Chlorobaculum parvum NCIB 8327: one gene and its partner. The protein of the gene in region 1 interacts with the protein of each later gene in a pairwise test. Links are inferred from orthologs where the notes say so. Each region holds a gene or a part of one and is shown on either strand. Other genes may lie near its edges. The genes, in order: sucC and sucD.

Region 1 (14,411 bases):
TGGAAAGAGGCTATGGTCAAAGGCTTCAACGAAAGCAACGAGACCTCGGGTATCAGTATGTATATCCACATCCCGTTCTGCGAAAACTATTGCTACTTCTGCGGCTGCAACGCTCATCGCACCACCGACCACTCGTTCGAGAAGCCTTACGTCGATGCGCTCATCAAAGAGTGGCAGATGTACCTCGACGTCTTCCCCGGCAAGCTCAACGTCAAGGAGCTGCACATCGGCGGTGGTACGCCGACCTTCCTCAGCCCCGAAAATATCATCCGTCTGGTCGAGACCCTGTTCAAGGATGTCAACAAGATGGACGACTATATTTTTAGTTTCGAGACCAATCCCCGTTCGACCACCCGCGAGCACCTCGAAGCGCTCTACAGCGTTGGTTTCCGCCGCATGAGCTTCGGCATCCAGGACTTCGACGCCACCGTGCAGGAGGAGATCAACCGTCCGCAGTCCTTCGAGCTGGTCAAGGAAAAGATCGACATGGCCCGCGAGATCGGCTTCAACTCGATCAACTTCGACCTCGTCTACGGCCTGCCCAAGCAGACGCTCGCCACGGTCACCGACACCATCCAGAAAGTGATGGAGCTGCGTCCCGACCGCCTCGCATTCTACGGTTACGGTCACAACCCGCACCTCTACGAAGGGCAGCGCCGTTTCAAGGAGGAGGATCTCCCGGTGGGCGACGTCAAGCAGGAGCTGTATGACAAGGGCCGCGCAATGCTCGAATCGATCGGCTACCACGAAATCGGCATGGACCACTTTGCCATCGAGGGCGATGCGCTTTACGAGGCGATGAAGAACAGTACCCTGCACAGGAACTTCATGGGTTACACCGAGAACACCACTCAGATGATGATAGCGCTCGGCGCTTCGTCGATCAGCGATACCTGGTACGCCTTCGCGCAGAACGAGCGCACCGACGCCCGCTACGTCGAAGAGGTCAACAAGGGCCGCTTCCCGATCATGCGCGGTCACCTGCTCTCGGACGAGGATCTGGTACTGCGCCGCCACATCCTGAACCTGATGTGCCGGCTTGAGACCTCCTGGGAAGATCCGAAACTTTACACCGATGAGCTCGACATTGCCCGTTTCCGCCTCGAAGACATGGAGAACGACGGAATCGTCGAACTCGGCGAGAAGAGCGTGAAGGTCACCGAAATCGGTGTGCCGTTCCTTCGCAATGTCTGTATGGCCTTTGACGCGCATCTCTGGCGCTCCGACAGCCTTTCCAAGGCCTACAACGTGTCGCGAGACATCCAGAAGGAGTACATCGAACGGGCCCGCCAGGCCAAGCTTCAGCAGACAAGCTGAAATAGTACCGGTTAGTTTTTTAAAGGGTGATCAGTTGGTCACCCTTTTTTTTGGCGCTGACCGTATGCGCAGCACGATGAAAACATGAAGACAAAGAAGATCAACCAACGATGACCAAACGGATCAAGACAGGATTTATCGGCAGCGGCTGGGCGCAGGTGGCGCAGGCACCGGCTTTTTCGCTGATGGACGATGTAGAGCTCGTCGCCGTGGCGAGCCCGACAGAACGGCGCCGCCAGAAGTTTCTCGATCGATTCGGTATTTCGAAGGGCTATGCCGACTGGCGTGAGATGCTCGATGAGTGTTTGCTCGACCTGGTTTGCGTCACCACGCCGACGTTTCTGCACGAGCCGATGGTTGCGGGCGTGCTTGACAAGGGCATCGGTGTGCTCTGTGAGAAGCCGTTCGCGCTGACCGTCGAGGAGGCCGAGCGCATGACGGAGCTTGCCGAAAAATCGCCGGGGCTGGCCTTGATCGATCACCAGCTTCGCTTTCACCCTTCGGTCAGAACCATGAAGCAGATGATCGACAGCGGCGAAATCGGTAAGCTTTACGAGGTTCGTGCGGTGGTGAATCTCGCCTCGCGCAACCGAATCGACTTGCCGTGGTCGTGGTGGAGCGACGCCTCGAAAGGGGGCGGAGCGCTCCGGGCGATCGGTTCGCACCTGATCGATCTGAACCGGTTCCTTGTCGGCAAAATTTCCGAAGTGTGCTGCAACCTCTCGACTTCGATCCCGCAGCGTCCCGACGCTTCAAAGCCGGGCAATACCCTGCCGGTTACTTCGGATGACAGCTTTGCCATGTTCATGAAGTTCGGCCCCTCGTCGGTGGCGCTTGGCGCTTCGTCGCTCATGCATGTGAGCACAGTGGGCTCCTACACCTGGTTCTCGCTCGAAGTGGTCGGCAGCCTCAAAACCATCCGGCTCGATGGGGCTGGACGGCTTTGGGAGATCGTCAACAGCGAGGTCAAGGGCGGACGCAGCCTGATCGACGCGCCGCGCTGGAAGCAGGTCGAGCCGATCCTCCCGTGGGACGAGCTGGTTCTTCAGGAGAAGATCAAACAGTCCTCACTCGCCGTGCACGGTATCTTCGCTGTCGGCTTTGCCTTCCTTGCGCACCGTATCGTCAAAGCGCTTAAAAACGGCGAGCGCTCCATCGAAGACGCCGCCAGCTTCCGCGACGGCCTCGCCATCCAGAAAATCATGCAGGCTGGCATGGATTCCGACCGCGAGAAGCGTTGGATGAAGGTGTAGTTGAGAATGGATAATTATGTAGGGGCAGGCCTTGCGCCAGTCCGGTTGCTTCCTTCGTCTGATCTGTCCAATAAACAATGTTAGAAACTGGAGAAACTGAATCGTGGCGTGGGTAATGCTGTTCATAGCCGGCCTGTTCGAGTGTGCCTGGGCGGTGGGGTTGAAATACTCCGAAGGATTCTCGCGCCCCGTGCCTTCTGTGCTGACCATTGCAGCGATGCTTGTCAGCTTCTGGCTGCTCTCCATGGCGATGAAAACCGTCCCGGTCGGAACGGCCTACGCGGTCTGGACGGGCATCGGCGCGGCAGGTGTGGCCGTAGCTGGTATGCTGCTCTTCAACGAGCCACGCGATCTTGCGCGGCTGTTCTGTATTTTTCTGATTATCGCCGGAGTTGCAGGGTTGCGAGTGCTGGCTGGGAAGTGAGCCGCCGTTAGCGAATCGCTCTCTTCAATTACCAATTACCCAGCCTCCTCTTCCCAGCACTGATAGAGCGCATCCAGTTCCCGGCAGATTTCGTCGTACTCCTCGGTAGCCTTGCGGGTTTCGTCGGTGGGTTGCTCGTAGAATGAGGGCTGGGCCATCATCTCTTCGTGCTGCTGTTTGGACTCTTCAAGCCGTTGAATCTCCTTTTCGATTGCCGCGATCTTTTTGCTGTTGGCTTTGGGCGCGGCAGGTTTTTTTTGCTGCCGGTTTGCTTGCCGCGGCTTTTTGTTCAGCAGCTTTTTTCGCTTCAGCTTCCGACTGCTGCTTTTTCTCCTCTTCCCACGCTTTTTCAGCTTTTTCGAGGTATTCGGCGTAGGTGCCGAGATAGACCTGCACTCCACCGTTTTTGATCTCGAACACCTTGTTTACCAGGCTGTCGAGGAAGTAGCGGTCGTGCGAGACGATGAGGAGCGTGCCGTCGTAGTTTTCGAGCGAGTCGATGAGCATCTCCTTGGAGCGCATGTCGAGGTGGTTGGTCGGCTCGTCCATGATGAGCAGGTTGGAGGCCTGAAGCAGGATTTTTGCCAGCGCAACCCTCGATTTTTCGCCGCCGGAGAGCACGGCGGTTTTCTTCTCCACCGCGTCGCCGCTGAAGAGGAAGCAGCCGAGGATGTCGCGCACACGGCGCTGTGCTTCGGCTGTCGGTGCAGCGTCCATCATCTCGTCCAAAATGCTCTTTTCCGGCGAGAGGTTGTCGGTCTGGTGCTGGGCGAAGTAGTTCATGCTGACGTGGTGGCCAAGCTGGCGCGTGCCTTTGAACTCGATCTCGTCAGCCAAAATCCGACAAAAGGTGGTCTTGCCCGCGCCGTTCGAACCGACGATGGCGATGCGGTCGCCGCGCATGATTTCGAGGTCAATATCTTTCAGCACCTCTTTGGTCGTGCCGTCCGGCAGGGTGAATGACTTGGAAACGCCCTCCAGCCGGAGCACTTCGCGGCCTGACGGTCTCGCCTTTGGGAACGAGAAAGAAATCTGCGACAGATCCTCCTCCGGGGCCTGCAGCTCCTCTTCGAGCTTCTGCATCTGGCGCAACCGGCTTTGCGCCTGACGCGCCTTGGTGGCCTTGTAGCGGAAGCGATCGACGAAGGACTTCAGGTCAGCCATCTTTTTCAGATCGTTCTCGTAGCGCGACATCATGAGTGTGTATCGCTCGGCCTTTTCTTTCTCATAAAAGCTGTAGTTGCCCTTGTACTCGGTGATTTCGTTGAAGGCGATTTCGAGTGTCTTGGTGGTGAGCTTGTCGAGGAAGAAGCGGTCGTGCGAGACGATCAGGTAGCTGTGCTCGTAGTTGAGCAGGTACTGTTCAAGCCAACGCAGCGAGTCGATGTCGAGGTGGTTGGTCGGCTCGTCTAGCAGGAGGAGCGTCGGGTTTTGCAGCAGCAGCCGGGCGATGAGCAGGCGCATCTGCCAGCCGCCGGAGAACTCCTTGACCTTTTTATAGAAATCCGCCCCGCTGAAGCCGAGGCCGGAAAGAATTTTCTCAGCGTCGGACTGCATCCGGTAGCCGCCGAGCCGCTCGAAGTCGTGCGAGGCGTCGCTGAAACGCTCGATCAGCTTGTGGTACTCCTCGCTTGCGTGATCCTGATCGGGCAGCGCGAGCTCGTGCTCCATGCGCGAAATCTTTTCAGAAAGTTCATGCAGCGTTTTGTTAGCTTCGAGAGCGTACTGGAGCGCGGTTTTGTCGAGGTCGCCTTCGAACGAAATCTCCTGCGGCAGATAGCCGATGGTGGTCGTCGAAGACTTCATGATCTGCCCTTCGCTGATGGGCCCGTCCTCCTTGAGCTGGCCGCTCAACAGGCGCAGGAGCGTTGACTTGCCGGTGCCGTTCAGGCCGACCAGCGAGGCGCGATCCTTGTCGCCGATCCGGAATGAGGTGTCGCGCAGGAGCACTTTGGTGCCTGCCGAAAGAGAGAGATTTCGTGCTTCGAGCATGGAGTCGCGGTTTCAGGTTTGTGGTGAAGATACGATATTTCGTTAAAGCTCCATGCTACCGTCCGTTTCCGTCCGGAATCGCCTTGCATGGCGCTTGAAATGAAATACCATGTCGTCCAACCGGTGAGTGTTTTTCAAATCACAGATTATTGATCCGCCTCATGAGACGATTTCGCGCAACTCGCATTTTTGTCGCGGTACTCTGTTTTGCCTGCCTGCCGGGGGCAGCCGCATCGGCGCTTGAAACGCTGAGCTGGTCGCAGTGCCTCGATGAAGCCGCCTCGCATCATCCCGATCTGCGTTCGGCGGCAGAGTCCGTCCGGCAGGCCGAGGCGCAGCGCAAGATCGTCAAGGGTGGCACGTTGCCGGCCGTCAGTGCCAGCGCTGGCGGAACGCGCTCCGCCTCAACTGACGCTGTGGCAAGCGGGGCGTGGTCGTACGGGGTCAACGCCAGCCAGTTGCTCTACGATGGCGCCAAAACCTCAAGCGAGGTGAAGTCCGCCACCGAAAAACTCAAGGCGTCGAGGTACAGCGAAGAGGCGGTTTCGGTCGATACTCGCTACGCCCTTCGGGCAGCGTTCGTGCAGTTGCTCACCGCGCAGCAACAGGTCTCCCTCGCCGAGGAGATCATGACGAAACGAAAGCAGAACCTCCGTTTGATTTCGCTGCTTTACAAGTCAGGAACGGAGAACATCGGCTCGCTCAGCAAGGCACAGGCTGATCTGGCGGAGTCGGAGTTCGAGGTGGCCCAGGCAAGGCGTGCGCTCGATCTTGCCCAGATGGTGCTCAGCACCCAGCTTGGTCGCCGCAGCTTCACGCCGATCCGCGTGACCGGGCAGTTCACGGCAAGCGAACAGACCCGCACACCGCCCGATTTCGACAGCATCGCGCGGAACAATCCGGCCTACCTCGAACTCACCGCGCAGAAAGATGCTGCCGGATACAACCTTCAGGCCTCGAAGAGCGCGTTCATGCCTTCAGTCTCTGTTTCCACTGGTTTTGGCAACAGCTCGTTCAGGCAGCTTCCGCCTGACCGCACTGACTGGCAGGCCGGGATCGACGTGTCGGTGCCCATTTATGCCGGTGGTGCAGGACGAGCCGGAGTGGCCAAAGCGAGAGCTGTGGTCAACCAGCTTAGCGCCGATGAAGAGAGCCTCTACTTTTCACTCATGCGGAGTCTGGAAGAGGCGTGGAAGAACTTCCGCGACGCTTCCGAAAAGGTGGATGTCCAGAAAAAATTTCTCGATGCCGCTGCCGAGCGGGCAAGAATCGCCGATGCGCAGTACTCTGCCGGCTTGGTCTCCTTCAACGACTGGACTATCATCGAAGACAATTTCGTCAGTGCGAAAAAATCATTTCTCAACGCCCGCTCAAATCTGCTGACCGCCGAAGCAGCCTGGGTGCAGGCAAAAGGAGGGACTCTTGAAACGAGGTAAACAGCTCATGATCTGGGGTGGCGTGCTTGCCATAGCGGCCATCGCAGGATTTTTTTATTTCACGACCGCTTTCGACAGCAAGGCGAAGGTGTCGTACCGGGAGTACCGGCCTGCAATCGGTGATATCCGTCAGATGGTATCGACCACGGCAACGGTCAAGCCGCAGAACCGGCTTGAGATCAAGTCGCCGGTCAGCGGGCGCATCGACCAGATTCTCGTCAAGGAGGGCGATTTCGTCAAGAAGGGGCAGGTGCTTGCGCTCATCAGCTCCACCGAACGGGCTGCGCTGCTCGATGCAGCCACGCAGAAAGGGCAGAGCGAGATCGATTACTGGAACAAAGTTTACAATCAGACGGCTCTCATTTCGCCCATCGACGGGCAGGTGATCGTGAGCGATCTCAATCCGGGCCAGACCATCACCACCAGCGATGCCGTGCTGGTGCTTTCAGACCGGCTGATTGTGCAGGCTGACGTTGACGAGACCGACATCGGCAACGTACAGGTCGGGCAGAGAACCGAGATCAGCCTTGATGCCTATCCCGAAATCAGCGTCGAGGGCGTCGTCGATCATATCTATTACGAGTCCACGCTGGTGAACAACGTGAATATCTACTATGTCGATATCCTGCCTGCCAGGGTGCCCGATGTGTTCAGATCCGGCATGAGCGCCAATGTCGATATCATCGTCAAGGAGGAAGACCGGGTGCTCACGCTTCCGCATGCTGCTGTCAAAATGCAGAATGGTCAGTCGTTCGTGCTGAAGAAAGTCGCGGGTAAGGACTCGCTGAAAACGGTGCCGGTACAGGTCGGCCTGCAGGACGACAGCAGTGTGGAGATTGTCAGCGGACTTTCGGCTTCGGATGTCGTGCTGGTTGAAAACAAGTCGTTTGAGCTGCCGAAAGATAATGGTGGCAGTAATCCATTTATGCCGCAACGCAAGCGTGACAATCAGAAGAAGGGCGAATGATCGAGGTCGTTGACATCACCAAAAGCTACACGATCGGCGAAAGCTCGGTTCATGCGCTGCAGGGGGTAAGTCTCACCATCGCGCAGGGCGAGTTCGTGGCGATCATGGGAGCGTCCGGATCAGGCAAGTCCACGCTGATGCACATCCTCGGCATGCTCGATGTGCCCGACAGCGGCCAGTACCGCCTGATGGGCAAGGATGTCGGCAAGCTGAACGGTGATGAACTGGCCACACTCCGCAACAATGTGGCGGGGTTCGTGTTCCAGCAGTTCCACCTGCTTGGCCGGATGAGCACGATCGACAACGTGATGCTGCCCTGCATCTACAGTGACGAACGAAGGGATTTCCGAAGCGATGCCCTTGCCCGGCTCGAAATGGTCGGCCTGGGGCACCGGGCGGATCATCGCCCGAACCAGATGTCCGGCGGCGAGCAGCAGCGGGTGGCCATTGCCAGGGCGCTGATTCGCGATCCGATGCTCATCTTTGCCGACGAGCCGACCGGCAATCTCGATACGAAGAACTCGCACGAGATCATGCGGATTCTCACCGAGCTGCATCAGCAGGGCAAAACCATCATCATGGTGACCCATGAGCATGACATTGCCGCCTATGCCGATCGCGTCATCACCATGCAGGACGGAAAGATTATCGATGATCGAAAAAAAGAGGATGCGGGCCGACGAAGCGAAGTTTCCGGCGAACCGATGAAACTCGATCACCAGCCGCTGTTCAAGCCGTCGCGGATGCTCGGATTTGTGAAGCAGGCGTTTCGTTCGATTGCGGCAAACAAGATCAGGACGCTGCTTTCGGTGCTTGGCATTCTGGTTGGCGTGGCGTCGGTGATCGCCATGATGGCCTTGGGATCGGGGGCTCGCGCTTCGATGGAGGAACGACTTAAATCGATGGGCTCGAATCTGCTCTCCGTCAGGGGCGGGTCAGCCAAGATTCGCGGTTCCGCCCAGGGCTCCGGCACCTTTACCCGCTTTACCAGGCAGGATGTCGAGGCCATTGCAGAGTTTTCGCCACTGGTCAGGTATGCTTCGGGCTATGTGACCGGGACGGCGCAGATGGTCTATCTGAACCGAAACTGGAGCAGTACGGTCGAGGGCGTGGGAATTGAATACGGCAAGATGCGTTCCACGATACCCACCATCGGCCGATGGTTTACCAGTGATGAAATCCGGTCGCGCAGGAAGGTTGCCATTATCGGCACCACGGTCGCTTCCGAGCTGTTCGGCAATGACGACCCCGTGGGCCAAACCATCAAGATCAACCGCATCAACTTCAGGGTGATCGGTATTCTTCCCCCCAAAGGATTTGCCGGTCATCGGGACCAGGACGATGCTGTGCTCGTTCCTGTAACTACCGCCATGCACCGGCTGCTTGGCCGGGACTATCTGAACAGCATCTATGTCGAAGTGACCAGCGCTGACAGGCTCGACGCGGCCAAAGAGGCGATCGACGCCCTTGTTCGCAAGCGACACAAACTTCAGCCGAATGACGAGGATTCATTCTACATCCGCGACATGACCGAGTTCCAGCAGATGCTCAGCGCCACGACCGAGACGATGAGCATGCTGCTCGGCTCGATTGCGGCCATCTCGCTGGTGGTGGGTGGCATCGGCATCATGAACATCATGCTGGTTTCGGTGACGGAACGCACCCGCGAGATCGGCCTGCGCAAGGCCATCGGCGCGCGGCGGGGGGACATCATGCTCCAGTTCCTGATCGAGTCGGTCGGCATGACGCTCACCGGCGGCCTCATCGGCATCGCGGTCGGCGTGGGCGTGTCGGTGATGCTTTCGACCTTTGCCGGGTGGGCGGTGCAGACCTCGATTTTTTCTGTCGTACTGGCGACCGGATTTTCGGTGCTGATCGGTCTGTTTTTCGGATTGTGGCCAGCCAAAAAAGCCGCCGGACTCAAGCCGGTCGAGGCGCTACGCTATGAGTGAGTTCTATGGCTGCTGGTAAAATCCCGTTTTTGCAGACCAGAAATATTTTTTTGAAAAAAATAAAAAAGCGCGCAAGGAATCGTGGGGGGCGTCGTCCTATTGATTGAAAGGTACGATTGAATGATATGATGATTATGTGATTGTGATGTTATTGTTAGTATGGGGTTGATGTGTTGTTCTTTGTGTTGTGAGTGACAGCAATATTCCGGATCTTCTTCGCTATGCTGTTAGGTTGTGTGCCGATGTGTGATTGTGGTTATGGCAGATGATTGATGAGATGCGGAGAAGGACGGACGATTGCTGAAATGACAGGGCGAAAGGTTGGTTGATCCTTTCGCCCTGTTTTTTTATATCGTTTTGGGGGATGAATTTTCAGGTTTCGAGGCAAAGCAAAAGCCCGCTTTCACATCGGTAGTGGAAGCGGGCTTTTCTGCTTTAATGCTTTGTATGGACAGGGCTCAGGCCGAGGCGAGTGCTTTCTGCACCTTTTCAGCGGCATCCCTCAGGCCGTTGGCGGCGATGAGGCTGAGGCCAGATTCATCGAGCATTTTCTGTGCCTCTTTGGCATTGGTGCCTTCGAGGCGCACGATGACCGGTACTGTCAGGCCAATATTCTTGGCAGCTTCGATGACGCCTCCGGCAACGCGGTCGCAGCGCACGATGCCACCGAAGACATTGACAAGGATGGCCTTGACGTTTTTGTCGCCGAGGATAATCTTGAAGCCCTCTTCAACCGTTTTGGGGCTGGCGCCACCGCCTACGTCGAGGAAGTTGGCCGGTTTGCCGCCGGCAAGCTGGATGAGGTCCATAGTGCCCATGGCAAGGCCGGCACCGTTGACCATGCAGCCGACGTTGCCGTCGAGGCGCACGTAGTTGAGGTTCGACTTCGATGCTTCGTACTCAAGCGGATCTTCTTCGGTGATGTCACGCAGTTCGTGGAAATCCGGATGACGGTACATGGCATTGTCATCGAAGTTGATCTTGGCGTCGAGAGCCAGCACGCGTCCCTCTTTGGTAACCACGAGCGGGTTGATTTCTGCCAGCGAGGCGTCGATGGTAGTGTATGCTTTGTACAGCGCATCGATGAACTTGACGCCATTGCGGAACTGCTCACCCTGCATGCCGAGGAAGAGCGCCGCTTCACGAGCCTGGAAGCCCTGCAGGCCGTACTTCGGATTGACCTGAATTTTGAGGAGCTTTTCGGGGGTCTCTTCGGCCACCTTTTCGATCTCCATGCCACCTTCGGTCGAGACCATCAGCACGTTGCACGACGTAGCGCGATCGAGGGTGATGCCGAGGTAGAACTCTTTGTCGATGTTCATGCCCTCTTCAATCAGCAGTCTCCTGACCTCCTTGCCTTCGGGGCCGGTCTGGTGGGTTACCAGTGTGGTGCCGAGCATTTTCTGGGCAATTTCATACACCTCTTCGGGGGATTTGGCCAGCTTGACGCCGCCGGCCTTGCCGCGCCCACCTGCGTGGATCTGCGCTTTGACGACCACTACGGGGCTTGACTGCTCTTCGAAAAGCTCGGCCGCAGCCTGTTTTGCTTCTTCAGCCGAAAATGCTACTATGCCCTTGGGAACGGCCACACCGAACTGTTTCAGGATGCCTTTGCCCTGATACTCATGAATATTCATCGCAGAGGTTCTATGGTTATCGAAGAATACGCGCCGGTTGAAAACCGGGCTTCAATGCGGAAAAAGTTTAAACTTTATGATAACAAAATTTCTGCTTTTACTGAAACCGCTGCGGCTTGTGGCGCAGATTTCTTCGCTTGCCTATGTCTGATCTGAATCGCTGCATGGAACTGGCTTTTCGGGAAGCCATCAAGGCTTATGAAAGCAAAGAGGTGCCGGTCGGTGCGGTGGTGCTCGACCCGAACGGTTTGGTCATCGGCCGTGGCTACAATCAGGTGGAGACTCTTTCGGATGCCACCGCTCATGCCGAGATGATCGCGTTGACCTCGGCGATGGCCACGCTCGATAATAAATACCTCGAAGGGTGTACGCTTGCCGTCACGCTGGAGCCCTGCCCGATGTGCGCCGGTGCGATCGTGCTTTCCAAAATCAGTCGCGTGGTGTTCGGTGCCTGGGACCCGAAGATGGGCGCATCCGGCACCGTGCTCAACGTCACCGGCTGCAGCGCCCTTAACCACCAGCCCGAGGTGTACGGCGGTATCATGGAACACAAAGCCGAAAGCCTGTTGCAGGATTTTTTCCGGGGGTTAAGAGGGCGATAAACGAGCGTGTGCGAAGAGGAGGGGAATACGGGGCGTTAATTCAGTTTCATTCAAGAGCTCTGTGCTTTTGTGTGCTCTCTTTCATTGATATTGATCGCGACCGCTAGTATTTACTCATTCCCGGTTTCTCTGATAATATGTTTCAACGAGCTGGCCAGGTGGGAGACGATGTCCTGGGCCACGCTGCTGCCTGTTGATGGGGCTGTGACGGTGTCAAGGCTTTCGATCCCGGCCTTCTTGACGGCATTGCTGATCGTAACCGACAGAATCGGGTTGCACTCCTTGACAATCTCCTTGACCATGAAGGATGCCTCGAACATGCTCTGCTGAATGATTTCCTGCTTGTCTTCAAGCGACAGCATCTGGCAGTGCTTCGAGGTGATGATACCGGCCAGGCAGGTCAGATAGGTGTTGGTTGCGCCCGCCAGAAACAGGTTGAGGAAAAACGGGGTCAGCAGGTTTCCTCCCGGTAAGAGCGAAGAGAGCGTGTTGCTGAACGAGCACTGGATGATCGGCTTGATGTGGGCCGGAAGTTCATCCTTGTTGAAGTCCGACAGCGGCAGGCATTCGTAAACCGATTTGAGTAGCTGCACGAACTCTCTGGCCGATTGATGGTGGTAGTAGCTGGAATAAATATGCCAGATCAGCTTGATGTTGTTCATCAGCGATGTTGTGGTGCCGTACGAGGTGTTCTGGGCAAAGGCGCCGATGAAGAAATTCTTGGTGGCGACGGTCTTGGTGTGGTTCAGCGCATCGACCTCATGCAATTTGAGGTTGGTTTTAACCCAACGCAGATCGCCACTTTTTCTGCTGTCTTCCGGCATTGTGGTATGCACCCTGAGTGCCCTGGAGAGGTAGGCGATATAGTCGTCAAAATGCTTGCCGCCCTCCCTGTCTGCCAGCGGCGGAATCTTCGGCGCTTTCCAGAGTCGGTAGCCGGTGACGGCTGTGATGATGAAAAAAATAGCCCAGAGCGCAAGGAAAGCGTAGCCCGAAAAGGGGAGAAGCTTTTCGAGCAGCATCGACAGGCTGTAAAGCTGGTTGACAGCTATGGCTGCCAGAAGCAGGAAGATGAATGAGGCCGAAAGCCTCAACCAGGAAATCAGATGGCGCTTCATGTCGGCAGGAAGGTGGTTTCTGACCGAAATGCTATTTCGTAACGGGCAAATTGTTCACCCTGTTACATCTTTCATACAAAGTAAGCTATCCGATCTTCCGAGGCAAAAATACTTCCTGCTTTCACTGCTCCTTTTCGATAGCCGGTTTGCTGATGGAGTGGTTTTCGCTCAGGAGGTAATCGTTGAAAATCTCCTCGGCTGTGGGCAGTTGCCAGGTGCCATCGGGCAGGCGGTTGGTGGTCTCTTTCAGGCGCGAGACCGTTTGCCCGCAGGTCCAGCAGTCATAGCGCGCCATACCGGTGCAGAGGCATGTGTGGTTTTTGACGACGAAACGGCCCTCGGCAGGGTCTCTAGATTCGAGCGCCTGGTAGTAGTCGTCGATGTAGGGGCATTTACCCGAGTTGTCGAGCAGGTAGCCGAGTCCCTCGCAGTTGGGCTTTATGCCGTACTGAAGCGTGGGTGACTGCTTGAGCATGCGCATCGGGTAGCCGGTCGTGGAAGCGGTGTTGACCTCGACATCTTCCGGCTGGGCATTGATATAGTGCTGTTTGACCTTGTCCGGAAGTCCCGATTCCTGCGCGATGGTGAACCGTGTGGCCACCTGAACAGCCGAAGCGCCCATCTGCAGGTACTCCACCGCGTCGGTACCGGTGAAGATGCCGCCTGCCGGAATGACCGGAATATCGAGATTCTCTTTTTTCAGGAAGGCGATCGTTTCAGCAACGATGGTTTGCAGACTCTGTGACTGCCAGTCGTCCAGGCTGAAGCCGAGATGGCCACCCGCAAGAGGCCCTTCGACCACAATATAGTCCGGCAGCCGCTCAAGCCGGATGGCTCGTTTCAGGAAAATCGAGAGTGCCCGCACCGAAGAGATGATGATTCCGAGCTTGACGTCACGGAACCGTTCGTGATCGCTGATAAGATCGAGGGTTCTGAGGTTCAGGCCGGCGGCGAGCGTGATGCCGTCGATGCCTGCGTTCAGGGCAGCCTCCAGGCGCACCTTGAGCGTCGCAGCGGAGTTGTTCATCGTGAGCTTCTCCATGCAGTTCATGAAGATCGCCCCATTGCCCGTTTTCCGGCTCATGGTGTAGTCAACGAAGCGCTTCTGCGCTTCGGCGAGCTGCTCCAGATCGAACTGCACGCTCGATTTGTCCGGATTATTGAAGTTCGAGGCGTACCTCTGGCGTTTGTCGCTGGTGTAGGTGGTTCCGAAAATCTGATCACAAACCTGCATGACCTCGGCATCGGAAATATGGCCGATACCGCCCAGCCGTTCTGCCGAGAGTGCAAGCTCCGAAGTCGAGATGTTGACTCCCATGCCGCCGATCACGATAGGGACAAACTCTTTTCCGCCGAGCGTAAATCTGAAATTGTTGACGTTCATGGTGTTCAGATACGATACGTGCTGATTACTGAGGTACTGCCCGGAGGGCACCGCTGATTGGTTCCGTCATTCGATGGGCAGCCTTTGCCGGTGCCATGGAGTCAGGTTTGCTCATCAAGCGTCAAAAATCATATAAGATAGAACATTTTGATCGATAATGCCATACACGCCACCTAACAGAGGAGAAAAAAACTGCACACGCATGACGGGAAAAAGAGGTTAGCAGCAACTGTGGGAGCTACTGAGAGAATGTTTGAGAATGGGGTTTCAGAATATTAAATTGACAAGCCCGTAAAGGGCGCACTCTTTCCTTTTTTCAAAATACACTA
Region 2 (14,536 bases), 300 kb from region 1 along the record:
TTGCATCATCAAACAGGAAAGCGTATTTTACAAAACAAGTTACCTCACCGGCAGAGGAGTGGTGAATGCACGTGACGAAGCGCCGGCCAGTCAAAACAATTATATCAAATCCATAACAGAATGCAAGTCAAATTCGGAACCGACGGTTGGCGGGCAATTATAGCCAAAGAATACACTTACGACAATCTCAAACTGGCGGCCCTCGCTTCCGGCGCCTACTTCCTCTCGCACCCAGACAAGTCAAATGGCGTTTGCGTCGGGTACGATACCCGCTTCATGTCGAAAGAGTTTGCACAATACACTGCCGAAGTGCTCTCGTCGATGGGCCTGAAGGTCTTTCTGGCCGACAGCTTCGTTTCAACTCCAGCCGTGTCGCTCTACACGAGGGACAAGCGACTTGCCGGCGGCGTCATGATCACCGCATCGCACAACCCGCCACAATACAACGGCTTCAAGATCAAGGCATCGTTCGGCGGTCCGGCCAATCCGGAGGTTATCGACCAGATCGAACAGAACCTGCTCACGGTTGACCCGCAGGCGGATGTAACCCCTGCACCGAATCTGATCGCCATGACTGACATCAAGTCGTACTACGTCAGCTATCTCAAATCGAAACTCGACCTGAAAATCATCCGGAACTCAGGCCTTAAAATCGCCCATAACGGCATGTTTGGCGCCGGTCAGGATATGATCACCCGGCTGCTCGACGAGTCGATGGTCAACTGTTACCACTGTTCGATCAACCCCGGCTTCAACGGCATCAATCCCGAGCCGATTCCGAAGTACATCGGTGACTTCGTGGAGTTTTTCAAGGAGGTCGAAACCGACGTAGCCATCGTCAATGACGGCGATGCCGACCGCGTGGGCATGCTCGATGAGAAGGGCGAATTCGTCGATTCTCACAAACTATTCGCCATCATCCTGAAATATCTGGTCGAGCAAAAGGGCCAGCGCGGTGAGGTGGCCAAAACCTTCGCCCTGACCGATGTTATCGACAAACTCTGCCAGAAGCACGACCTGAAGATGCACCTGCTGCCGGTCGGCTTCAAGCATGTCAGCCGCCTCATGACCACCAACGACATCCTTATCGGCGGCGAAGAGTCGGGCGGCATTGGCATCACCTCCTTCCTGCCCGAGCGCGACGGCGTATACATCGGCCTATTGATTCTCGAAATCATGGCGCTCCGCCAGAAAACACTCACCGGCCTGGTCGAAGAGCTGTATGATGAATTCGGATTTTTCAGCTACAACCGTCTGGACCTGCATGTGGCTGAAGAGAAGAAAAACGCCATCATCTCCGCAGCAACTGGAGGCAAACTGAAAAGCATCGCTGGATACGCGGTAACGGGCTTCAATGATCTGGACGGCTACAAATACCATTTCGAAGGCGGATGGCTGCTGATCAGACCGTCGGGCACCGAACCGATCCTCAGAATCTATTGTGAAGCCGACTCCACCGAAAAAGTGGAAAAAGTGCTCGCGTTCGCATCAAAACTCTCTTAAAAGGCGCAAGAGCAGCGAGAGTTTAACGTCATATAAAAACGTCAGGTTTGTTTCGTACATTTGACAACACGCTGAGGCATCCGATGATTTTACGGATGCTTCAGCGCCAGGCCGGTGGCAGCTCCATCGACCTCAAAGCAATTTTCGAGGCGCATTAACAGTTATCACTTGGAGCAGACGGCCAACACATCCCGGGAACGCTTTTTCAGCGATCTTGTCGCCGAACATCAGGAGATGGTCATCAATACCTGTTACCGGTTCGTCTTCAATCGGGAAGATGCCGAAGATCTGGCTCAGGAAGTCTTTATCGAAGTTAACCGCTCGCTTGACAAGTTTCGGGAAGAGTCGAAACTATCCACCTGGATTTACCGAATTGCCGTTACCAAATCGCTCGATCACCTTCGCCGCCAGAAGCGCAAAAAGCGTTTCAGTTCGCTGAAACGAATTATCGGCATCGATGATCCGGCCGAATCGCTTCCAGCTCCCGGCAGTGACAATCCCGCCGATGTGCTCGTCGGCAATGAACGGGCCGACAAGCTCCGGAATGCGCTCGATTCGCTTCCGGATAATCAGAAAACGGCGTTCCTCCTGAGCAAGTATGACGGCTACGGCAATCAGGAGATCGCCGACATTCTCCAGACTACCGTACCGGCAGTGGAATCACTGATTCACCGGGCGAAAAAAAATCTTCAGACCCGCCTGGAAAAGGAATTCCGGTCGGAACAATAACGGACACGTCCTGCGGCGGGAAACAGAAGCAAGAGAAAGCATACAAGATTTTGCAAACGTTGACGTCGAATAGCATGAAATGAAACGGAGCAGAACCATGAACAGAAAAGAACAAATCGAAGCGGAAGTCTCGAAGACGCTGGAACTGCTGGACAGGATTCCGCAGGTGGAGGCAAGCGCCCGATTCAGAGCGCAGCTGATGCAGCGCATTGATTCAATGGAGCCTGCAAGCCGTGGCGGCATAACGGCAAACGCCGCATTCAGCCCGAAAGTGGCTTTTCTGACCCTGCTGCTCATGCTGAATATCGCATCGGGCATGCTCCTGTTCATGAACGAAGCACCTCAGCCTGCCACAAGCAGTTCGAGTACTCTTGCAGACAGCTTCAGCGAAGACTATGGAAGCCCGGCGCTCTCCTATTACGACGACCAATCGGCACTAGGCCGCTGAACGAACAGGAAAAGGCGATCAGGAATAGTAGCGGAAGACGTTCTCCAGTCATCTCCTGAAAGCCTTTTCTGAGACGATGTTTTCTAATTTTTTTATGGACACCGATGGATTTTCTCTCTTCAAAGCGCTTCATCACCACCTCGCTGGTTATCCTTGTCATCCTGAACCTTACCTTGATGGGGGTCATCTGGTGGCAGAATTTCGTCTCCAGCAGCTATCAGACTGTTGAGGTCACCCGTTATTACAGCGGCGGCAGGTCGCCCCGCGTCGAGCTCAACCTCACCGAACAGCAGAAAACCGAGTTCATGAAGCTCCGGCAGGAGCATTTCCGCAAAACCATGCCGGCCGTCCGCAAAATCGTGGAGCTGAAAAAGGCGCTGATTTCCGAGTCGGTCAAGCCAACGCCTGACAAACAGAAGCTTGCAGCTCTTGCCGACAGCATTGGGCAGCGCCAGGCCTGGATTGAAAACAATCTGGCAAACCATTTCCATGAACTGGCTGAACTCTGCACCCCGTCACAGCGCGATTCGCTGGAAAAAATGCTCGGCAACATCTACCATCTACGGTACCAGAAAATGTCTTCATGGCGACAGAGACATTCTCATGACGATCCTCGGGAAATGAAGCCATTTGGCCCACCGCCACAAAACCCTTAACGCAGCAACCGGACACCATCATGACCAGCAAAGCTTTTAAATGGAGAGCCTTTGTCAGCGTAAGCCTCACGCTCAGCTTCATTGTCATGACGCTCTCGGGTATCATACTCTACCTTTCGCCTCCCGGCCGGGTAGCGAACTGGACTGACTGGAACATTCTCGGCCTGACCAAAAAAGGGTGGGAAAATCAGCATGTGGTTTTCGCCGCGGCTTTCATCATCCTGTCGATTTTTCATCTTTTTGTGCTCAACTGGAAGGCCTTCTTTACCTACCTGAAAAGTAAGGCAAGCAAGGGATTGAGCCACCCGGCGGAGCTTGCAGCCTCGCTGATGCTCTTCGTGCTGTTCGGCGTCGGAACTCTCTGGCATTGGCCGCCATTCGAGCAGCTCATCGCGTTTGGCGACAAGCTTTCAGCTTCCTGGGAATACAAATCCGGAGGCCCGCCGGTGCCCCATGCCGAAACGATGCCGCTTGACGAACTTGCCGCCCTGCCGCAGGTCGGCACACCGGCAGAGCAGATGGTCGAAAAGCTCCGTAACGCTGGTTTGAAGGTGCAAAGCACCAGCCAGACGCTGCAAGAGATTGCCGAGAACAACGGCATGGAGGTGCAGAAACTGTACGGAATCATCATGGAAGGCAAGCCGTCAGGAGGACTCCCCGGAAGCGGATGGGGCCGAAAAACCCTCAGCGAAGCAGCCGAAACCATCGGCGTCACACCGCTGGCGCTGCAACAGGCACTGAAGCAGCAGGGCATCGAAGCCTCATCGGAGGAAACCATCCGTGATATCGCCACCAGCAACGGCATCGAGCCGTCGGAACTGGTCGACAGAATTGGCCGGATGGCAGAAAAACGGTAACAGCAAGCGCGCTCAACGCCGGGGACGGCAGAGCGCGCCATACAGCTCCGGTCGCCGGTCGGCGAAGATATCATTGAACTCATTGAAGCTCTTGTCGCGGCAGATTCGGGGATCGATCTCCGACACCATCACCCGATCACCATCCGCTTCGGCAAGCGCAACCGCTTCTCCCCACGGATCATAGACCGCTGAACACCCCTTGAACAGCAACGTCTCCTCACCTCTCGTTTCAGTACCACAACGGTTCGCCACAGCTACGTAGACCTTGTTCTCGATGGCACGGGCAGGCATCACCTTTCTCCAGGCATCGGTCACCAGATTCGACGGGCAGGCGATCAGGTCGGCCCCATCAAGCGCCAGCACGCGGCTCACTTCGGGAAAGCGCCAGTCGTAGCAGAGCATGATGCCGATGGAGAGATCGAGCCGCTCGTCGCGAATAACCGGAAAGCCGGTATCGCCGGGTTCGAACACGAACCGCTCCTTGTAAAACAGATGCGACTTGCGATAGATGAGCGGCGCTGAACCATCGGGACGAAAAACAAACACCGAATTGTAGAAGCGATCACCCGCATTTTCAGCTATGCCCGCCACAATAATTGCCCGCTTTTCAGCCGCAAGCCTGCTGAAAAAGCTACTGGCCCGGCCATCCGGCGCTTCGGCATAAGGCACAAGCTGCTCCCGGGACACAAAGAAATAGCCGCTGGTGCACAGCTCGGGCAGCACAACCACATCAGCCTGTATCGGCTCAAGTAATCTGCCGATCGCTTCGAGATTCGCCTCGGGCTCGCCGAGCCGGGGCGTGAACTGAACCGTAGCCAGACGAATCATGAGCGGCCACCTCCGGATGAACCAAATCTTGCCCGCACCATCCGGGCGACAGACATGGCCTCGCTCCTGAAAATCAGAACGCCGAGGCCAAGATAGCAGAGCACGATGAACAGCTTCACCACGAGCGCCAAAGAGCCCGGAAAGCCGAAACCTTCAAGCCAGAGCAAGACATCACCCTGATACCCGGCAAACAGTAGTCCCGCGCCAAGCAGCAGGGCAAGGCGGCCCCAGTCATAGCGCACGGGATAGACCCGGAGAGAATAGTAGATCATGAAAAGGCTCATCACCATCGTACCAGCAAGGATAGCGATAGCCGCGCCATCCATGCCGCTCACCGGAATCAGGAGCCAGCAGGAAACGGTTGTCACCGCCGCACCGGCGAAGGTCACGATGGGCAGATATTTGGTATTGCCCGTAATCAGCAGTCCGGCGGAGAGGTTGGTCGAAATCATATCGAACACGTAGCTGAAAAAAATCCAGGGCAGAATCGACAGGCCGATCCAGTAATTCGGAGGCAGGAGATACAACCGACCACCGTAGTGGTAGTGGACGATGTCGGGCACGAACACCGTGGCCGCGACGGCCAGCACAATCGAAGCGATCACCGATAAATTGAGCACCTGGCGGAACAGGCGCTTCGCCTCGGGGTCGTCAGCATGTTGCAGGAAAAAGGGCTGCCAGGCGAACCGGAACACCTGAACCACAAGCTGCAGCACAACCCCGAACGCCGCAACGCGCCCGTAAATACCCACCACATCCTCCGCCTGAAAGCCATGGCCATAGAGCCGCGTTACGTCTGACTGCGGAATGCGGACAAGCAGGTTGCGGTCGATCAGATGAATGAGCAGGCCGGCAATACCCGTCGGAACGTAGGGTAAGCCGATACGCAGCATCTCCTTGAGAATACCCGATGAAAACACCGGCTTCAGGCTCCGCAGTACCGGCAGAAGCATCAGCAAACTAACCGCCGAACCGAACGCCTGCGCAATGAACACGCCGTGCAACCCCGCATTAAGCGACAGAATCAGCACGAACGCGCTGGCCACCACCGCCACAACCCCGACGATGCGCGCCAAGGCGAACTGCACGGCCTTGCGCTTCAAGCGCAGCTCGGCAAACGGCACCACAAGCATCGTATCAATCCAGAGGATCAGCGCCGCGTAACGCACGAAAATCCCATCGCGCGCAGCAAGCCCGAGCATCGTGGCGATCGGCCCAGCAAACAGCGCAATCAGGAGCGCGAACACCGTCGAGGTGACCAGCAGGCTCACCAGAGCTGTCGAAAAATAGCGCCGCTCGTCCTCGTTACGCTTGATCGCGTCGGAAGCGACTTTCAGGTACGAGGTTTCGAGACCATACGCGAAAATGACGTTCGCCAAGGCGATGTTCGCGTAGATCACCGCCTGGATGCCATTATCGAAGGTGGAGAGCTTGTTGGCGTAAAGCGGAACGAGAATGTAGTTCAGACTGCGAGCCAGAATAGTGCTCGACCCGTAAATGACCGTGTCCTTGGCAAGAAGCTTGAGCTTGGAGAACATCCGTTGAGGGTCCCGAAAAGTGGATCAGTCGTTCTTCTGGGTTTGAGGCCCGGTCGAACCGTTGGTGGCGGCAGCCTGCTCTTTCTGCTTCTTGACAGCATCCATATCGACCTGGAACTTGCCGTCTTTCTGGACAACGGGAATCTTGGAGATCACCTCACGCAGATGCTTCTGCGCTTCGGCCTGCTGCTGTTTGAGATCTTCAAGTTCTTTTCCGGACAGACCGACCGGATTGTCCTTGTCGATCAGACCATCCTTGAACGTCTCGATCTGGAGATTCTGCTCCTCCTTCATATGATTGACGAAGCGGGCGAGAAAATAGACCAGCATAAAAAAGACAGACAATGCAAAACCGAGAAGAAGAATCCAGCTCATAATGAGAACAGCTTGTAATTAGCGACAGGTTATGGTTGGTATGAACATCGAAAAGCGCACCGCATCGTCAATCGGAGAACCGATTCTGCAGTGAACACCCCGGCGTGTTCATCCGGTGTTTGAAAATAACATGAATTTTCCTGATAATGAATCTTTCAATTTCGAGCGTCCTCAAAAAGGCGTTTCTCAACAGTGTTCTGAGCCCGGCAGCAGCCAGCCCATTGCACCGCCGAACCCAACACGAGCATCATGAGTGAACCAAGGTCAACGGTACAGGAAGGAAAAACGATTCTTCTGCAGGAGGCTGAAGCCCTACGCGCAATGAGCGAGCGGCTTGACGAAAGCTTTGCAAAAGCGGTCGACCTGATGCTTGAGAGCAAGGGCAAAATCATCATTTCGGGCATGGGCAAATCGGGCATCATCGGCCAGAAGATCGCCGCCACGCTCTCTTCCACCGGTACGACGGCAGTGTTCATGCACCCCGCTGAAGCGGCCCACGGCGACCTCGGCGTGGTCTGTGAAGGCGACACGATCATCTGCCTCTCCAAAAGCGGCATGACCGAAGAGCTGAACTTCATCATCCCGGCGCTCAGGGAACGCAATGCCACCATCATCGCCTTCACCGGCAACACCCGCTCGTACCTGGCCATGAACGCCCACGTTGTGCTCGACACCGGCGTCGAACAGGAAGCCTGCCCGTACGACCTCGCGCCGACCACCTCGACCACCGCCATGCTCGCAATGGGCGACGCGCTGGCGATCTGCTTGATGAAAAAGAAGAACTTCACCGACCTGGAGTTCGCCCTCACCCATCCCAAGGGTTCACTCGGAAAGCAATTGACCATGCGGGTCGGCGACGTCATGGCCACCGGAGACGCACTCCCGTTAGTTTCGGAGGATGCGACGGTCTCAGACCTCATCCTCGAAATCACCTCCAAACGCTACGGCGTCAGCGGCGTAGTGGATGCGGAGGGAAAGCTGATCGGTATCTTCACCGACGGCGACCTGCGGCGTCTGGTGCAGACCGGCGAATCGTTCCTCGACAAGACAGCGGCGGAAGTCATGACCCCCAACCCGAAAACCGTCTCAGCCGAATTAATGGCCAAAAAGTGCCTTGAACTCCTCGAAACCTGGCGAATCACCCAACTCATGGTCTGCGATGAAGAGCAACGCCCGGTGGGAATCGTGCACATCCACGATCTGGTGACGCTGGGGTTGTAAGGGGAAGAAGTGGAACGGAAAAGGACAGCAAGCTTACTATCATACTCCCCGTCTGCCCTTGCAATACTTGGCGTCCAATTTGCCTGTGTTGCAACGAAACAACATTTTAGTCGATCGAGAAAACCTCACCACATAAAGCCCTCTCAGCAAGAACAACTTTGAAGCTCTGTTAAAGCTCTGCTGCACGCGCACTTGAAATCACCTCGACTTCAAACCTCTCTGAAATTTTCTTGATATTGTCCGGAAAAAACACAGATGAACAACCGGCATTTTGGCCACGATCATCTGTACAAAAAAGATGAATCCCCATGGAGTAACATGCTGCTATGGAATCGCCATCTGACCACTCTGCAATAGCTTTTATAAATGCGTTACGTTTATTTTCTGGAATTTGTAACGTTCCATCAGACAAACCGAACTCTTGTTTAAAACGACTGTATTTTGATTGCCCTCCTCCCATTTTTTCTATAAATTTTACACACTCACTGAACAGTTCGGCACGCCGCCAAAATCCACCATTTTCATCAAACTGCACGTACATATCTTTCGGAATTTCGTTTGTCCTTACTGTTCCAAATCGATTCATATGTATAACCTTAAAACCTAATCTCTGTGCGAGAGCAAGTTTGGAAATTAATACTTCTGGCAAACCAGGATGCAGTTCATTGTTTGGCGAAATACTAAATTCTGTACATACTCTATTATCAACAGACTGTGTATCTTTAAACTCGAACTTCGGCTTGTATGTTTTAAAAAAACCTGCTCGATGCATTTTTGGGATCTGCTCAAGTGAAATGGCCGCCTCACAAATAAACGGAACAAGCAAATTTCCTCGAATCTTCATATTTATCGTTCGATACGGCTCTGCCTCCGAATCGACTACCTTTTCCCAAACGTTTGAATCAAAAACGATTTTCATAAACTTCCCTAAAAATTATTTTTGCAATAAATTATCTGGCCGTTTTTTTTCATATACTAACTCCTTCTGATACATATTCGGCATCTCTTTCTATTCGTTTTTTCAAATAGGAACTCATTTTTCCCTTTTACACACAATATCGACAGGGCTTCTTCAATTGCCTTTCTAAATCCGCTTTAATATGAGAAAAAAAGCCCGAGAACACCGATCCCGTACTTTTCTGAATTTTCCTATTTATATAGCTTTATACGCTCAAGAATTTCTGAACGGTTCATGGTCATTTCTCCATTTTCTCAAGTTTTAAACTCATTATCCTTGAAATCAAAACCTTCTTTCATTCGTCTTCAACATCAACCTCAATATAGATACTCCATCAGCAAATAGCACAATACAGGCGCTCCAACAAGTCTCCCCCAACGCAAAAAAGGCTGCCCCGGTGTTACTCCGAAGCAGCCTTTTTCTGCGTAAATCTTCTTGCCCTACTTTCAGGCTTTTCCAAGCGCTTTGAGCATGGCTTGGCCGATGTCGGCGGGGTTTTCGACCACCTTGATTCCTGCGGCTTCCATTGCCTTGATCTTCTCTTCGGCGGTACCTTTGCCGCCTGAAACGATCGCGCCTGCATGGCCCATGCGGCGTCCGGGAGGAGCGGTACGGCCTGCGATGAAGCCGACGACCGGTTTCTTGAAATATTTCTTGATGTACTCGGCGGCCTCTTCTTCAGCGCTGCCACCAATTTCACCGATCATAATGAGACCTTCGGTGTCGTCATCCTTGGCGAACATCTTGACCGCGTCGATGAAGCGGGTGCCAATGATCGGGTCACCGCCGATGCCGATACAGGTGGACTGTCCGAGACCTACCTCGGTAAGCTGGTGCACCGCTTCGTAGGTCAGGGTGCCACTGCGCGACACGACGCCGATGGAGCCTTTCTTGTGGATGAAGCCCGGCATGATGCCGACTTTGGCTTCGCCGGGGGTGATAACGCCGGGGCAGTTCGGGCCAACCAGCACCGCGCCCTTCTCCTGCACGAAGCTGTAGGCTTTCATCATGTCGTTAACCGGAATGCCTTCGGTGATGCAGATGATCACCTTAAGGCCAGCGTCGGCAGCCTCCATGATGGCGTCTGCAGCAAATGCGGCAGGCACGAAGATGACCGTGGCGTTGGCTTCGGCCTTCTCGACAGCTTCACGGACGGTGTCGAACACCGGAACCGGACGGCAGAATTGGTCTTTCTCGTTGCCGTTATAGAGAATACCGCCCTTGCCGGGAGTGACGCCTGCCACAACGTTGGTGCCGTATTCGAGAATCTGCGAGGTGTGGAAGGTACCCTCGCCGCCGGTAATTCCCTGCACGACCAGACGGGTATCTTTATTGACCAGTACGCTCATAAGCTCATAATCGTTTGTGGTGTTATAAAATAGCCGTCAGTTCGACGGAGCTGTCTGGCAGAGTGCCTGGAGATTGCGTGCAATCCCGAGCATCTTGCCCTCTTCGAAAAAGTTACAGATGAGATGAACGCCTACCGGCAGACCGAGGCTGTCGAATCCGACCGGCACGCTGACCGCCGGCATGCCGACGATGCTGGCCGGGACGGTGAAGACGTCGGCCAGGTACATTTCAAGCGGATTGTCCATCTTGTCGCCGATACCGAACGGCGGGAAGGGCGAGGTCGGTCCGGCGATGACATCGACCTTCTCGAACGCCTCGCGGTACTTTTCCTGGAAGACCCGACGCACCTGCTGTGCTTTTTTGTAGTAGGTATCGTAATAACCCGCTGACAGCACGTAGGTGCCCAGCATAATGCGGCGCTTGACCTCCGCGCCGAACCCTTCGGTGCGCGAGTTGACGTACATGCTTGACAGATCGGGCGAGTCCGGCGAACGGTAGCCGTAACGCGCGCCGTCGAACCGGGCGAGGTTCGAGGAGGCCTCGGCAGTCACGAGAATGTAGTAGGCCGCAATAGCGTAATCGCTTTCGGGAAGCTCGATCTCGACCAGCTCAGCACCGGCATCCTCGAGCTTCTTCAGCCCTGCCTTGACCACTCCGGCCACATCGGCGTTGAGGTTCTCCGGGAAAAAGGCCGAGGGCACACCGACGCGCAGGCCTTCGAGGGAGACGTGATCCATCGTGGACTCGTAATCGGGCACCTCGTGGTGCGACGAGGTTGCGTCGCGATCGTCCTGCCCGGCAATGACGCCGAGCACGAGCGCCGCATCGTCGCAGTTGGCGGCAAGCACGCCGATCTGATCGAACGACGAAGCAAAGGCCACAAGCCCGTAACGCGAAATGCGGCCATAGGTCGGCTTGAGCCCCACGACGTTGCAGAAACCACCCGGCTGGCGAACCGAACCGCCGGTATCCGAACCGAGCGCCACCATGCAGAGATCGTTGGCAACGGCTGCCGCAGAACCACCGGAGCTGCCGCCAGGCACGCGGGTTTTGTCGAAGGGATTAGGCACCGGGCCAATGGCAGAGTTCTCGTTAGAACTGCCCATCGCGAACTCGTCCATGTTGGTGCGACCGACGAAAATGGCATCCTCGGCAACCATCCGCTCGATGGCGGTGGCGTCGTAAACGCTCTCGTAACCGTCGAGAATCTTCGAAGCGCAGCTCAGCGGCGCGCCCTTCATGGAGATGTTGTCCTTGATGGCAATCGGCATACCAAACAGCACGCCGGGCTCCTCCCCCCGCTCAAGCTTGGCATCTAGTTCACGCGCACGTTCGAGCGCCGCTTCATGAAACACCGCGGTAAAAATATTATCGTCCTTTTTGGAATCGATACGCTGTAAATATTCAGAAATAACCTGCTCGCAGGTCAGCTCACGGGAGAGCAGCTTGGACCTGAGGTCCTCATATCGGCGAAACTGCACGTCTATTCAGGCTGGATTAGATTGAAGATCGTTCATCTGCATGATACGGCGGGACTAACAACCCCTGCGTCAACGAAGGCGCTGCAGGCCGGAAGAGCACGGAGCTCTGCCGCCATGAAGTTTGTATAATAATAAATTACTGTCTATAATTCAATTTCATGGATATTGCGGGTACAGTCACCTATGAACGGTTCAGATTGGAAAGCTCAACTTCCGAACAAAAGCGTTAACCTCTCGTTTTTCATCTAGTTACATGCCCCAGTGGTTCAAATCAACGATCGATCCTGAAGACGCCCTGCTGCAGGATGAGCTGAAATCTACATGCGTATTTCCACGGCACATCGGGATCATCATGGATGGAAACGGCCGGTGGGCCAAACAGAAAGGCAAGTCGCGCATCGAAGGACATATCGCTGGCGTTGATTCGGTTCAGGATATCGTCGAAGCATGCTCCCAGCTCGGCATCAGTGCCCTGACGCTTTTCACTTTTTCTATCGAAAACTGGCGGAGGCCGAAACCTGAAATTTCAGCCCTGATGAAGCTGCTGATCAAGGTGCTCAAAAAAGAGACCCCCCAGCTTTGCGAAAATAATATCAGGCTCGAGGTCATTGGCGATTTGAATCTGGTCAGCAGCACCGTACGGAAAACGCTCGAAGAAACGATAGAGCAGACCAGAAACAACCATGAGCTGACCCTGACCATCGCCTTGAGCTACAGCGGCAAGTGGGACATCACCAACGCCTGCCGCACCATTGCCGAACAGGTGGCGAACGGAACGATCGCCCCCGAGCAGATCGACGAAAACCTTTTTGCCGCGAACTTGTCAACGGCTTCGCTCCCGGATCCGGAGCTTCTGATCCGAACCAGCGGAGAGTTCCGCATCAGCAATTTCATGCTTTGGCAAATCGCCTATTCTGAAATCTTTTTCACGGAGACGTACTGGCCCGATTTCCGACGCGACAAGCTCTACGACGCACTCCGGGAGTATCAGAACCGGGAAAGGCGCTTTGGCCAGACAAGCGAACAACTCAAAGCCGAAACCTTGAGAAAACAGGCCTAACTCACCGAATCATTCAGGTTTTTCATGAATACAACACCCTTTTCGCCAGACAAGCTCTCAGCACTTCTGATTGGCCTGGCACTGCTTAACGGTCCGATATCGACCGCTTATGCGAAAACCGCAGCAACAAACGCTTCCCCGGCCTCCGAAGCTGCTACCGGCACTCCGGCCTCTTCGCAATCCGCGAAGCTGCGTACAGTGACCGTCCGTCAGATTTCGTTCAGCGGGCTGCAAACCATCAAGGAGTCGGAACTGCTCAAAAGCCTGCCCATCAAGGCCGGAGAACAGATCACCATTCCAGGGCAGCAGATTCCCGGCTTGCTGCAGTACCTCTGGAATCTCCAGTACTTCAGCAACATCGAAATCGGGCAAACCGAGCTTGGTGGCGACAACATCGGGCTGACCTTCAGAGTCACCGAATTTCCGATTCTGGAAAGCATCGAGTTCCAGGGCAACGACAAATACAAGGACAAGGAGCTGCTCAAAACCACGGGCCTTGTCGTCGGTCGCAGAATAAGCCAGCAGGAGCTGCTCAACGCGTCCAACAAGATTGAAAAACAGTACGCAGCCAAAGGCTACCTGACCGCCGGTGTAGAGTACCGCGTGGAAAACACCGGAGACAACCGGGCCAAGGCAATCTTTACCGTCCACGAAGGCTCGAAAGTGGTAATCGAAAAAATACGGTTCCACGGCAACAAAGCCTTCAAGGAGGGAAAACTCCGCGATGTGCTCAAGGAGACCTCACAAAACTCCTGGTGGAGAAAAATCTTCGGTCAGCCGAAGCTCGACAAAGACAAGTTTGAAGAAGACAAGAACCTGCTGGTCGATTTCTATCGTAACAACGGCTACCGCGATGCGCGCATCGTCAAGGACACCCTCACCTATACCAAGGATAACAAAGGGGTCAACATCGATATTTACGTCGAAGAGGGGCCGAAGTATCAGATCGGCAGCATCACCTGGATCGGCAACACCAAGGATTTTGCAACAACCGGTATCCTTGACGAGACATTCGGCATTAAGCAGGGTGACCTGTACAGCGCCAAAAAGATCAACGAGCGCCTGAACTTCTCCCAGGATCATTCGGATATCGCCTCGCTCTACCTGGACAGAGGCTATCTCTCGTTCAGGGCCCGGCTTGAAGAACAGGTCGTGCAACCAAATACGGTCAATCTGGTCATCACGCTGACCGAGGGCGATCCGTTCACCCTGAACCTCATCAATGTCAAGGGTAATACCAAAACGAAGGATCACGTCATTCGCCGCGAGCTTTACACGGTACCTGGCGATACCTTCAGCCGAAAGAAAGTGGTGAGAAGCATCAGGGAGCTTTCGATGCTGAACTACTTCGACCCCGAAACCCTGACGCCAGACATTGACCCGAATCAGCGCGACAACACGGTCGATGTAACCTACAACATCACCGAACGCCAGACCGATACCTTCAATGCGGCCGTCGGTTACAGCGCGTCGAGCGGTGGCACGGGCTCTCTCGGCTTAACGTTCAATAACTTCTCGCTCGGCGACATCTT

The links.
Region 2: the proteins of sucC (region 1) and sucD interact in binary tests that used the Escherichia coli proteins (3 or more experiments, as listed by UniProt). The link is inferred for Chlorobaculum parvum NCIB 8327 from one-to-one orthologs.

The regions. Positions count from the first base shown.
Region 1 is NC_011027.1:1,635,877-1,650,287, reverse strand. The notes cover bases 8,890-11,664. They hold sucC (ADP-forming succinate--CoA ligase subunit beta), read right to left. Parts: upstream 10,979-11,664; coding sequence 9,800-10,978; downstream 8,890-9,799. Other genes in these bases: CPAR_RS07595 (nucleoside deaminase), read left to right, coding at 11,122-11,580; CPAR_RS11070 (hypothetical protein), read left to right, coding at 10,991-11,134; CPAR_RS07605 (MacB family efflux pump subunit), read left to right, coding at 8,890-9,341. In the rest of the region: hemN (oxygen-independent coproporphyrinogen III oxidase), read left to right, coding at 1-1,317; CPAR_RS07630 (Gfo/Idh/MocA family protein), read left to right, coding at 1,428-2,570; CPAR_RS07625 (DMT family transporter), read left to right, coding at 2,686-2,994; CPAR_RS11290 (hypothetical protein), read right to left, coding at 3,030-3,194; CPAR_RS07620 (ABC-F family ATP-binding cassette domain-containing protein), read right to left, coding at 3,181-4,986; CPAR_RS07615 (TolC family protein), read left to right, coding at 5,148-6,422; CPAR_RS07610 (efflux RND transporter periplasmic adaptor subunit), read left to right, coding at 6,430-7,389; more of CPAR_RS07605, read left to right, coding at 7,386-8,889; CPAR_RS07590 (hypothetical protein), read right to left, coding at 11,691-12,698; CPAR_RS07585 (nitronate monooxygenase), read right to left, coding at 12,820-14,082. UniProt on the Escherichia coli protein: Succinyl-CoA synthetase functions in the citric acid cycle (TCA), coupling the hydrolysis of succinyl-CoA to the synthesis of either ATP or GTP and thus represents the only step of substrate-level phosphorylation in the TCA.
Region 2 is NC_011027.1:1,925,148-1,939,683, forward strand. Bases 8,512-11,411 are described here. They hold sucD (succinate--CoA ligase subunit alpha), read right to left. Parts: upstream 10,463-11,411; coding sequence 9,560-10,462; downstream 8,512-9,559. Other genes in these bases: CPAR_RS08930 (hypothetical protein), read right to left, coding at 8,512-9,074; gatA (Asp-tRNA(Asn)/Glu-tRNA(Gln) amidotransferase subunit GatA), read right to left, coding at 10,499-11,411. Also shown: lpxB (lipid-A-disaccharide synthase), read right to left, coding at 1-9; CPAR_RS08885 (phosphoglucomutase/phosphomannomutase family protein), read left to right, coding at 121-1,503; CPAR_RS08890 (RNA polymerase sigma factor), read left to right, coding at 1,738-2,232; CPAR_RS08895 (hypothetical protein), read left to right, coding at 2,330-2,680; CPAR_RS08900 (Spy/CpxP family protein refolding chaperone), read left to right, coding at 2,785-3,336; CPAR_RS08905 (DUF4405 domain-containing protein), read left to right, coding at 3,357-4,193; CPAR_RS08910 (nitrilase-related carbon-nitrogen hydrolase), read right to left, coding at 4,206-5,021; CPAR_RS08915 (lipopolysaccharide biosynthesis protein), read right to left, coding at 5,018-6,559; CPAR_RS08920 (hypothetical protein), read right to left, coding at 6,584-6,934; CPAR_RS08925 (KpsF/GutQ family sugar-phosphate isomerase), read left to right, coding at 7,256-8,155; more of CPAR_RS08930, read right to left, coding at 8,325-8,511; more of gatA, read right to left, coding at 11,412-11,944; CPAR_RS08945 (isoprenyl transferase), read left to right, coding at 12,198-13,004; outer membrane protein assembly factor BamA, read left to right, coding at 13,029-14,536. UniProt on the Escherichia coli protein: Succinyl-CoA synthetase functions in the citric acid cycle (TCA), coupling the hydrolysis of succinyl-CoA to the synthesis of either ATP or GTP and thus represents the only step of substrate-level phosphorylation in the TCA.